Regions from separate parts of the Pseudomonas sp. MDV22-iso1 genome, predicted to be linked through region 2. Evidence: predicted binding sites of a transcription regulator. Region 2 holds the regulator's gene; the other holds the start of a gene.
The links. The regulator FliA, encoded in region 2, starts transcription of late flagellar genes. The targets are predictions, from matches to a motif close to CTAAAGTTTNNNNNNNNNNNGCCGNTAA.

Region 1 (4,419 bases), on a different contig from region 2:
TTGTAGGCACCGCCGTCTTCTTCGAAGGTCGCAATGTTGGCATCGAACAACGATTCGTCGGACTTGCGACCTGTAACAATCACATTACCTTTGTACAGCTTCAGACGCACAACACCGTTCACGTGTGCCTGGGAGGCATCGATCATCTGTTGCAGCATCAGGCGCTCCGGGCTCCACCAGTAACCGGTGTAGATCAGGCTCGCGTACTTTGGCATCAGCTCGTCTTTGAGGTGAGCCACTTCACGGTCCAGCGTGATCGATTCGATCGCACGGTGAGCGCGCAGCATGATGGTGCCGCCCGGGGTTTCGTAGCAGCCACGGGACTTCATGCCCACGTAACGGTTTTCCACGATATCCAGACGGCCGATACCGTGCTCGCCACCGATTTTGTTCAGGGTCGCCAGAACGGTGGCCGGGGTCATCTCGACGCCGTCCAGTGCAACGATGTCGCCATTGCGGTAGGTCAGTTCCAGGTACTGAGCCTTGTCAGGAGCCTTCTCCGGGGAGACGGTCCACTTCCACATGTCTTCTTCGTGCTCGGTCCAGGTGTCTTCCAGCACGCCGCCTTCATAGGAGATGTGCAGCAGGTTGGCGTCCATCGAGTACGGGGATTTCTTCTTGCCGTGACGCTCGATCGGAATATTGTGCTTCTCGGCATAATCCATCAGCTTCTCGCGGGACAGCAGGTCCCACTCACGCCAAGGGGCAATCACTTTCACACCTGGTTTCAAGGCGTAAGCGCCCAGTTCGAAACGAACCTGGTCGTTACCCTTGCCGGTAGCACCATGGGAGATAGCGTCAGCGCCGGTTTCGTTGGCGATTTCGATCAGGCGTTTGGCAATCAACGGACGAGCGATGGAAGTACCCAACAGGTACTCGCCTTCGTAAACGGTGTTGGCGCGGAACATCGGGAAAACGAAATCACGCACGAACTCTTCGCGCAAATCGTCGATGTAGATCTCTTTGACGCCCATGGCCTGAGCCTTTGCGCGTGCAGGTTCGACCTCTTCGCCCTGACCCAGGTCAGCGGTGAACGTCACCACTTCACAGTTATAAGTATCCTGCAGCCACTTGAGGATCACCGAAGTGTCCAGGCCGCCGGAATACGCCAGAACGACCTTGTTTACGTCCGCCATGCCATCACTCCACGGGGTTCTACGGAAAGCCGTCGAGTCTACCGGTCATGCGCAATAATTTACAGAGGCGCGACAGCTTATGACGACGAAGCGACAGATTCTGTCGAGAGCGCGACGATGACCGGCAAGTCAGGATGTTGCCGACGTACTGCCGGGTGCAGTGATTTGGGGAGCGACTTGCGGCGTGGCCTTCTCCGTGGGCGCCACCCTTTCGAGGCGCACGGCAACCCGGCGATTCTTCGCGCGGTTAGCGGCACTGTTGTTAGGGGCCACAGGATAACGTTCGCCATGAAAGCGCATCGTGATCTGCGATTCCTGAACGCCATTGGCCTTGAAGAACTCCATGACCGCCAGGGCACGACGTCGCGAGAGGTCACGGTTGGTGAGGCGATTGCCACTGTTGTCGGAGTGACCGTCCAGTTCGATGTGATTGACCGTCGGATCAGCCTTCATGAACTCCAGCATCACCTGCAACTGGGCCTTGGCTCGCGCGTCCAGGTCCAGGCCTTCGCCGGAAAAACCTATCTGGGACTGCCGGATCTGTTCAAAATTCTTTGGCAGCAGCTTTGCCACACAGCTCTGGTATTCATTGAACGCCTGGCTGAACCTGACCGGAAGCAGTCGCACTTCCGATACCCGGCCATCGCCTGATGAATGCCGGATTACCGGGCTTCGGCCGTCCAGCAAGCCGCTGATCAAACGCCCGGCCTGTACCTGCGAAGTGTCAAACAGAACGTTGCCACTCCCGATGCGCACAGACCCCAGGTTGATGTCGCCACGGCCCGGCTGCCAGGGCGCGGCGGCAGCCAGCAAGGTCGCCGAACCGCCGCCAATCATGGCGTTGAAGGCCGTCAGACGAAAAGTCGCCTGTTCTCCAGCACGGCGGACGAATCCACCAGCGCCGAAGTCGGTAATCGGTTGAGTCAGACGACATTCGAACTTGTCCCCTTCGACCGTCCACTCGATGCTCTCCAGGCGCGTCTGGAAAGTGAGCGCCATGGCAGGAACGCTGGCAAACACACTGAGCAAGGCTAAATAACGCTGGCGCACGGGAGGCTCCACTGGCTTCTACAACAAAAAGACCGACACAGACTTGTTTACGGCATACCTGTTGGATATCGGAAGCTTGCGGCAAAACTTGATAGCGAGTGCCTGGAAGAGTCTTTTCCGGTAGCATTCCCCTCAGTTTGACCCGCCTGGAATCCCCTCATGTCCGACCGCCTGACCCTGCTGCGTCCCGACGACTGGCATATTCATCTTCGCGATGGTGCCGTGTTGACCAATACCGTCGCGGATGTCGCGCGCACCTTTGGTCGCGCCATCATCATGCCCAACCTGGTTCCTCCGGTACGCAACGCTGCTGAAGCCGATGGCTATCGCCAGCGAATTCTGGCCGCACGTCCGGCCGGTAGCCGTTTCGAACCGCTGATGGTTCTCTACCTGACCGACCGCACCCAGCCCGAAGAAATTCGCGAGGCCAAGGCCAGCGGATTTGTTCACGCCGCCAAGCTGTACCCGGCCGGCGCGACCACCAACTCGGATTCTGGCGTCACCAGCATCGACAAGATTTTCCCTGCGATAGAGGCCATGGCCGAAGTCGGGATGCCCTTGCTGATTCACGGTGAAGTCACCCGCGGTGACGTCGACGTCTTTGACCGCGAGAAGATCTTCATCGACGAGCACATGCGTCGTGTGGTCGAGCGCTTCCCGACGCTCAAGGTAGTGTTTGAACACATCACTACCGCGGACGCCGTGCAGTTCGTCAACGAGGCCTCGGCCAACGTCGGCGCGACCATTACTGCTCATCACCTGCTGTACAACCGCAACCACATGCTGGTTGGCGGGATTCGCCCGCACTTCTACTGCCTGCCGATTCTCAAGCGCAATACCCACCAGGAAGCCCTGCTCGACGCCGCCACCAGCGGCAGCGAAAAGTTCTTCCTCGGCACTGATTCGGCGCCGCATGCCCAGCACGCGAAAGAAGCCGCTTGCGGCTGTGCAGGTTGCTACACCGCTTATGCAGCGATCGAGATGTACGCCGAAGCGTTCGAGCAACGCAACGCGCTGGACAAGCTCGAAGCCTTTGCCAGTCTGCACGGCCCGCGCTTCTACGGCCTGCCGGTCAATACCGATCGCATTACCCTGGTCCGTGATGAATGGACCGCCCCTACCAGCCTGCCATTTGGCGAGCTGACCGTTATCCCGCTGCGCGCCGGTGAAAAACTGCGCTGGCGCCTGCTGGAGGAACACGCGTGAGTGAAGACCATTTCGACGACGAACAGGACGGTCAAGGTGGCGGAGGTGGTTCGCGCCACCCAATGGCTGCTCGCTTCCGTGGATACCTGCCAGTTGTTGTCGACGTTGAAACCGGTGGTTTCAACTCTGCCACTGACGCCTTGCTGGAAATCGCTGCAACAACCATCGGCATGGACGAAAAGGGCTTTGTTTATCCCGACCACACCTACTTCTTCCGTGTAGAGCCTTTTGAAGGCGCGAACATTGAAGCGGCGGCGCTGGAATTTACCGGGATCAAACTCGATCATCCGCTGCGCATGGCTGTCAGCGAAGAAGCTGCACTGACCGATATTTTCCGTGGCATCCGCAAGGCGTTGAAAGCCAACGGTTGCAAACGGGCGATTCTGGTCGGTCACAACAGCTCTTTCGACCTGGGCTTTCTCAACGCTGCGGTAGCGCGTCTGGACATGAAACGTAACCCGTTTCATCCGTTCTCCAGCTTCGATACTGCAACGCTTGCAGGCCTGGCCTACGGTCAAACCGTGCTCGCCAAGGCCTGCCAGGCCGCTGACATCGATTTCGACGGTCGCGAGGCCCACTCGGCTCGCTACGACACCGAAAAGACAGCCGAGCTGTTCTGCGGCATCGTCAATCGCTGGAAGCAAATGGGTGGCTGGGAAGATTTCAACGACTGATTGCTGTTGCTGATTTATACGCCCACAAAAAAACCGGCCTCAGAGGCCGGTTTTTTTATGCCAGAAACGCGCCTTACAGGGCAGCAGCGTTTTCGGTCAGGTAAGCCGCGACGCCTTCGGTCGAAGCGGTCATGCCTTTGTCGCCTTTTTTCCAGTTGGCAGGGCAAACTTCGCCGTGCTCTTCGTGGAATTGCAGAGCGTCGACCAGACGGATCAGCTCTTCAATGTTACGGCCCAGCGGCAGGTCGTTGATGATCTGCGAGCGGACAACGCCTTTGTCGTCGATCAGGAACGCGCCACGGAAAGCCACGCCGCCTTCGGATTCAACGTCGTAAGCCTTGGCGATTTCGTGC
Region 2 (4,419 bases):
TTTGGCAACCGGCTTGGGGGCTGCAGCCTTGGCGACCGGCGTGGCGACCGATGCACTGGCGCCGGTAGCGGTACCGACCTCAGTGAACTTGCCTTTGCCGTGCAATTCGTCGAGCAGCGCTTCGAACTCGTGATCGGAGATCAGATCACTGCCCACTGCGGCGGCAGACGGGGCGGCCGGCACAGGCGCCGAAGCAATCGCCGACTCCAGCGCTTCGACCGCAAAGTTGCCCTTGCCGTGGAGCTGGTCCAGCAGTGCTTCAAATTCTTCGTCGGTAATGTCAGAGCTATCGCCTGCCGCTTTCGGAGCCGCTGGCGCTACGGGAGCCGCTGGCGGGACTACGGCATCAACAGCGAACTGACCTTTACCGTGCAACTGATCGAGCAATGACTCGAACTCGGCATCGGTGATTTCATCGCTGGGCGCGCCAGCGTTGCTGACAGGTGCCGGAGCAACAGGCGCGGCCTCGGCCTGCGCCTTGACGGCATTCAGAGAGTCCAGCAGCTGTTCGAATTCGTTGTCGGTAATGTCACCTGAATCGCTTTCAGTAACCGGTGCCACGTCGACAACCGGCACCGCTTCGTCGGACGACTGCGGTTCAGCCAGACGGGCCAGTGCCGCCAGCAGTTCAGGTGTGGCAGCCGTGATCGGGCTGCGCTCGCGGACTTCGGTGAACATGCCGTTCACCGCGTCCAGTGCTTCGAGAACCACGTCCATCAATTCCGAGTCGACGCGACGCTCACCCTTGCGCAGGATGTCGAAGACGTTCTCGGCGATGTGACAGCACTCCACCAACTCGTTGAGCTGGAGGAAGCCGGCGCCCCCTTTTACAGTGTGAAAACCGCGAAAAATTGCATTGAGCAAGTCCGCATCATCCGGTCGACTTTCAAGCTCGACCAGCTGTTCGGACAGTAGCTCTAGAATCTCGCCGGCCTCAACCAGGAAATCCTGAAGGATCTCTTCATCGGCGCCGAAGCTCATTAATGGGGTGCTCCTACAGGTCTAAAATCCAAGGCTGGATAGCAAATCGTCCACATCGTCCTGACCGGACACAACGTCTTCTCTTTTATCGGCATGAATCTGCGGACCTTCACCCTGAGAGAGATGTTTTTGTGGATCTTTTTCAGCCAGCATCGCTTGACGGTCATGTTCGATGCCCGCAAAGCGGTCCACCTGACTGGCCATCAGCACGAGCTTGAGCAGGTTGCTTTCAACTTCGGTGACCAATTGAGTCACGCGCTTGATGACCTGACCGGTGAGGTCCTGGTAATCCTGAGCGAGCAGAATATCGTTGAGGTTGCTCGTTACGACGCGGTTGTCTTCGCTGCTGCGTGTGAGAAAACCGTCTACGCGCCGGGCGAGTTCGCGGAACTCCTCGGCACCGACTTCACGGCGCATGAACCTTCCCCAATCCGCGCTCAGCGCCTCGGCTTCATTGCCCAGGCTGGTGACCAGCGGCGTGGCGTTTTCAACGAGATCCATGGTGCGGTTGGCCGCCGCTTCGGTCAGCTTGACCACATACCCCAGACGTTCGGTCGCGTCCGTGATCTGCGAGACTTCCTCGGCCTGTGGCATGTTCGGGTCAATCTGGAAATTGACGATCGCGCTATGCAACTCGCGAGTGAGCTTGCCCACTTCCTGGTACAGGCCGCGATCACGGGTCTGGTTGAGCTCATGGATCAGTTGTACTGCGTCGCCGAACTTGCCTTTTTCAAGGCTTTCGACCAATTCGACCGCATGTTTTTTCAGGGTCGATTCGAAATCGCCCTGTGAAATTTCATTTTGCTCCATAGCTCCCCCGTGGCGCAGTTGCTCAACCAATGCGTTCGAAAATCTTTTCGATTTTTTCTTTTAACGCCTGGGCCGTGAAGGGCTTGACCACATAGCCGTTTACACCGGCCTGGGCTGCTTCGATGATCTGCTCGCGCTTGGCTTCAGCGGTAACCATCAGCACCGGAAGATGCTTGAGCCTTTCATCGGCGCGCACGTGGCGCAGCAGATCGATACCGGTCATGCCCGGCATGTTCCAGTCCGTTACCAGAAAGTCGATGCTGCCGCTGTTGAGGACCGGAATGGCAGTGGTGCCATCGTCAGCCTCGACCGTGTTGGTGAACCCAAGGTCACGCAACAGGTTTTTTATGATCCGCCGCATCGTTGAGAAGTCATCAACGATGAGGATTTTCATGTTCTTGTCCAATTCGACCTCCAAGCAGTCTTAAACGCGTCCAGCACCTGGACACGCCATTTCATTCAATCCGGCAAAGCATTCGATGACTGTCTGGAGCACAGCAGATAGAGACCGGTGCGTACAGAACCCACCAGCCTCGTTCGCAGTGTCCCCACACTGCCTTCAGCGCGCTCGCCACTCCCCCAAACGCCCCCGCAAACGGGCCGCGCACTGGCTGTGTAACTGGCTGACCCGCGATTCGCTAACCCCCAGGACCTCACCGATTTCCTTGAGGTTGAGCTCTTCGTCGTAGTACAGCGCCAACACCAGTCGCTCACGCTCCGGCAAATTGGCAATCGCGTCCGCCAGCGCTGCCTGGAAGCGTTCATCTTCCAGATCGCGCGACGGCTCGAGATGAGCACTGGCGCCATCCTCGTGCAGCCCTTCGTGTTCGCCGTCTTGCAACAGATCGTCGAAACTGAATAACCGGCTGCCCAGGGTGTCGTTCAAAATCCCGTAATAATCGTCGAGACTCAATTGGAGTTCGGCCGCAACTTCGTGATCTTTAGCGTCGCGACCGGTTTTAGCTTCAATCGAGCGAATGGCGTCGCTGACCATTCGGGTATTTCGGTGGACCGAACGTGGCGCCCAGTCCCCTTTGCGTACTTCATCGAGCATCGCGCCGCGGATTCGTATGCCCGCGTACGTCTCGAAACTCGCGCCTTTGCTGGCGTCGTATTTGGTCGACACTTCAAGCAGGCCGATCATGCCGGCCTGGATCAGGTCTTCGACCTGGACACTGGCCGGCAGACGCGCCAGCAAGTGGTAGGCAATCCGTTTTACCAGTGGCGCGTAACGCTCGATCAGCTCGTACTGCGCATCACGGGCCGATTTTTTATAGAGGTTATAGCCACTGGCGGTCATAGCACGGGTCCTGCAGTTTGTTGCACGAGGCGCTCCACGAAGAACTCCAGATGCCCACGCGGGTTGGCAGGCAATGGCCAGGTGTCGACCTTTTGCGCGATGGCCTTGAAGGCCAGCGAACACTTGGAGCGCGGGAATGCTTCATACACGGCGCGCTGCTTCTGCACGGCCTTGCGCACGCTTTCGTCGTACGGCACCGCACCGACGTATTGTAAGGCGACGTCGAGGAAGCGATCCGTGACCTTGGTCAACTTGGCGAACAGGTTGCGACCTTCTTGCGGGCTCTGGGCCATGTTGGCCAGGACACGGAAACGGTTCATGCCGTAATCACGGTTGAGCAGTTTGATCAGGGCGTAGGCGTCGGTGATCGAAGTCGGCTCATCGCAGACCACCAGGAGGACTTCCTGAGCGGCGCGGACGAAACTGACAACCGAATCGCCGATGCCCGCCGCCGTGTCGATCACGAGCACGTCGAGGTTGTCTCCGATATCGCTGAAGGCCTGGATCAGGCCGGCGTGTTGCGCCGGGGTCAGATGAACCATGCTCTGTGTGCCGGACGCGGCCGGAACGATACGAATACCGCCCGGGCCTTGCAACAGAACGTCGCGTAGCTCGCAGCGGCCTTCGATCACGTCGGCCAGGGTACGTTTGGGTGTCAGTCCGAGTAGAACGTCGACGTTAGCCAGTCCGAGGTCGGCGTCCAGAAGCATGACGCGCCGGCCGAGCTCTGCTAGAGCCAGGGACAAGTTCACTGACACGTTAGTTTTCCCGACGCCACCTTTGCCGCCGGTCACCGCGATAACCTGTACGGGATGCATGCTGCCCATGTTATTTCTTTACCTTGTCTTGCATAGACGGAGGCCACATTACTGGCTGCGCGTTCACAAACGGAACAATGCATGGCAGACCATCGATGTAGGTACAAAAACTATTCATTAATACCTCAGCTAACCTGCTTGGTCGGGCTGTGGTAAATATCAGCGAACATGTCAGCCATGGCTTCTTCGCTGGGTTCTTCCTGCATTTGCACGCTGACCGCGCGACTGACCAGCTGATGACGACGCGGCAGATGCAAATCATCCGGAATCCGCGGGCCATCGGTCAGATAGGCCACCGGCAATTCATGACTGATGGCCAGGCTCAACACCTCGCCCAGACTTGCCGTTTCATCCAGTTTAGTCAGGATGCAGCCGGCGAGCCCGCAGCGCTTGTAACTGTGATAAGCGGCGGTTAGAACCTGTTTCTGGCTGGTGGTTGCCAGAACCAGATAATTTTTCGATTTGATGCCACGCCCGGCCAGACTTTCCAGCTGCATGCGCAGTGCCGGA

Region 1: a site for FliA is predicted at 2,252-2,279, ahead of AC3ZVB_RS26480 (flagellar protein MotY). Genes of this name have one in related genera too.

What each region holds. Positions count from the first base shown of each region.
Region 1 covers NZ_JBYVMF010000034.1:29,938-34,356, forward strand. Annotated here, with positions in the region: gene AC3ZVB_RS26475 (argininosuccinate synthase) at 1-1,136, opposite strand, end outside; gene AC3ZVB_RS26480 (flagellar protein MotY) at 1,266-2,186, opposite strand; gene pyrC (dihydroorotase) at 2,346-3,392, shown strand; gene rnt (ribonuclease T) at 3,389-4,066, shown strand; gene AC3ZVB_RS26495 (peroxiredoxin) at 4,140-4,419, opposite strand, start outside.
Region 2 covers NZ_JBYVMF010000001.1:257,254-261,672, reverse strand. Annotated here, with positions in the region: gene AC3ZVB_RS01185 (chemotaxis protein CheA) at 1-981, opposite strand, end outside; gene AC3ZVB_RS01180 (protein phosphatase CheZ) at 1,003-1,791, opposite strand; gene AC3ZVB_RS01175 (chemotaxis response regulator CheY) at 1,814-2,185, opposite strand; gene fliA (RNA polymerase sigma factor FliA) at 2,351-3,091, opposite strand; gene fleN (flagellar synthesis regulator FleN) at 3,088-3,918, opposite strand; gene flhF (flagellar biosynthesis GTPase FlhF) at 4,035-4,419, opposite strand, start outside.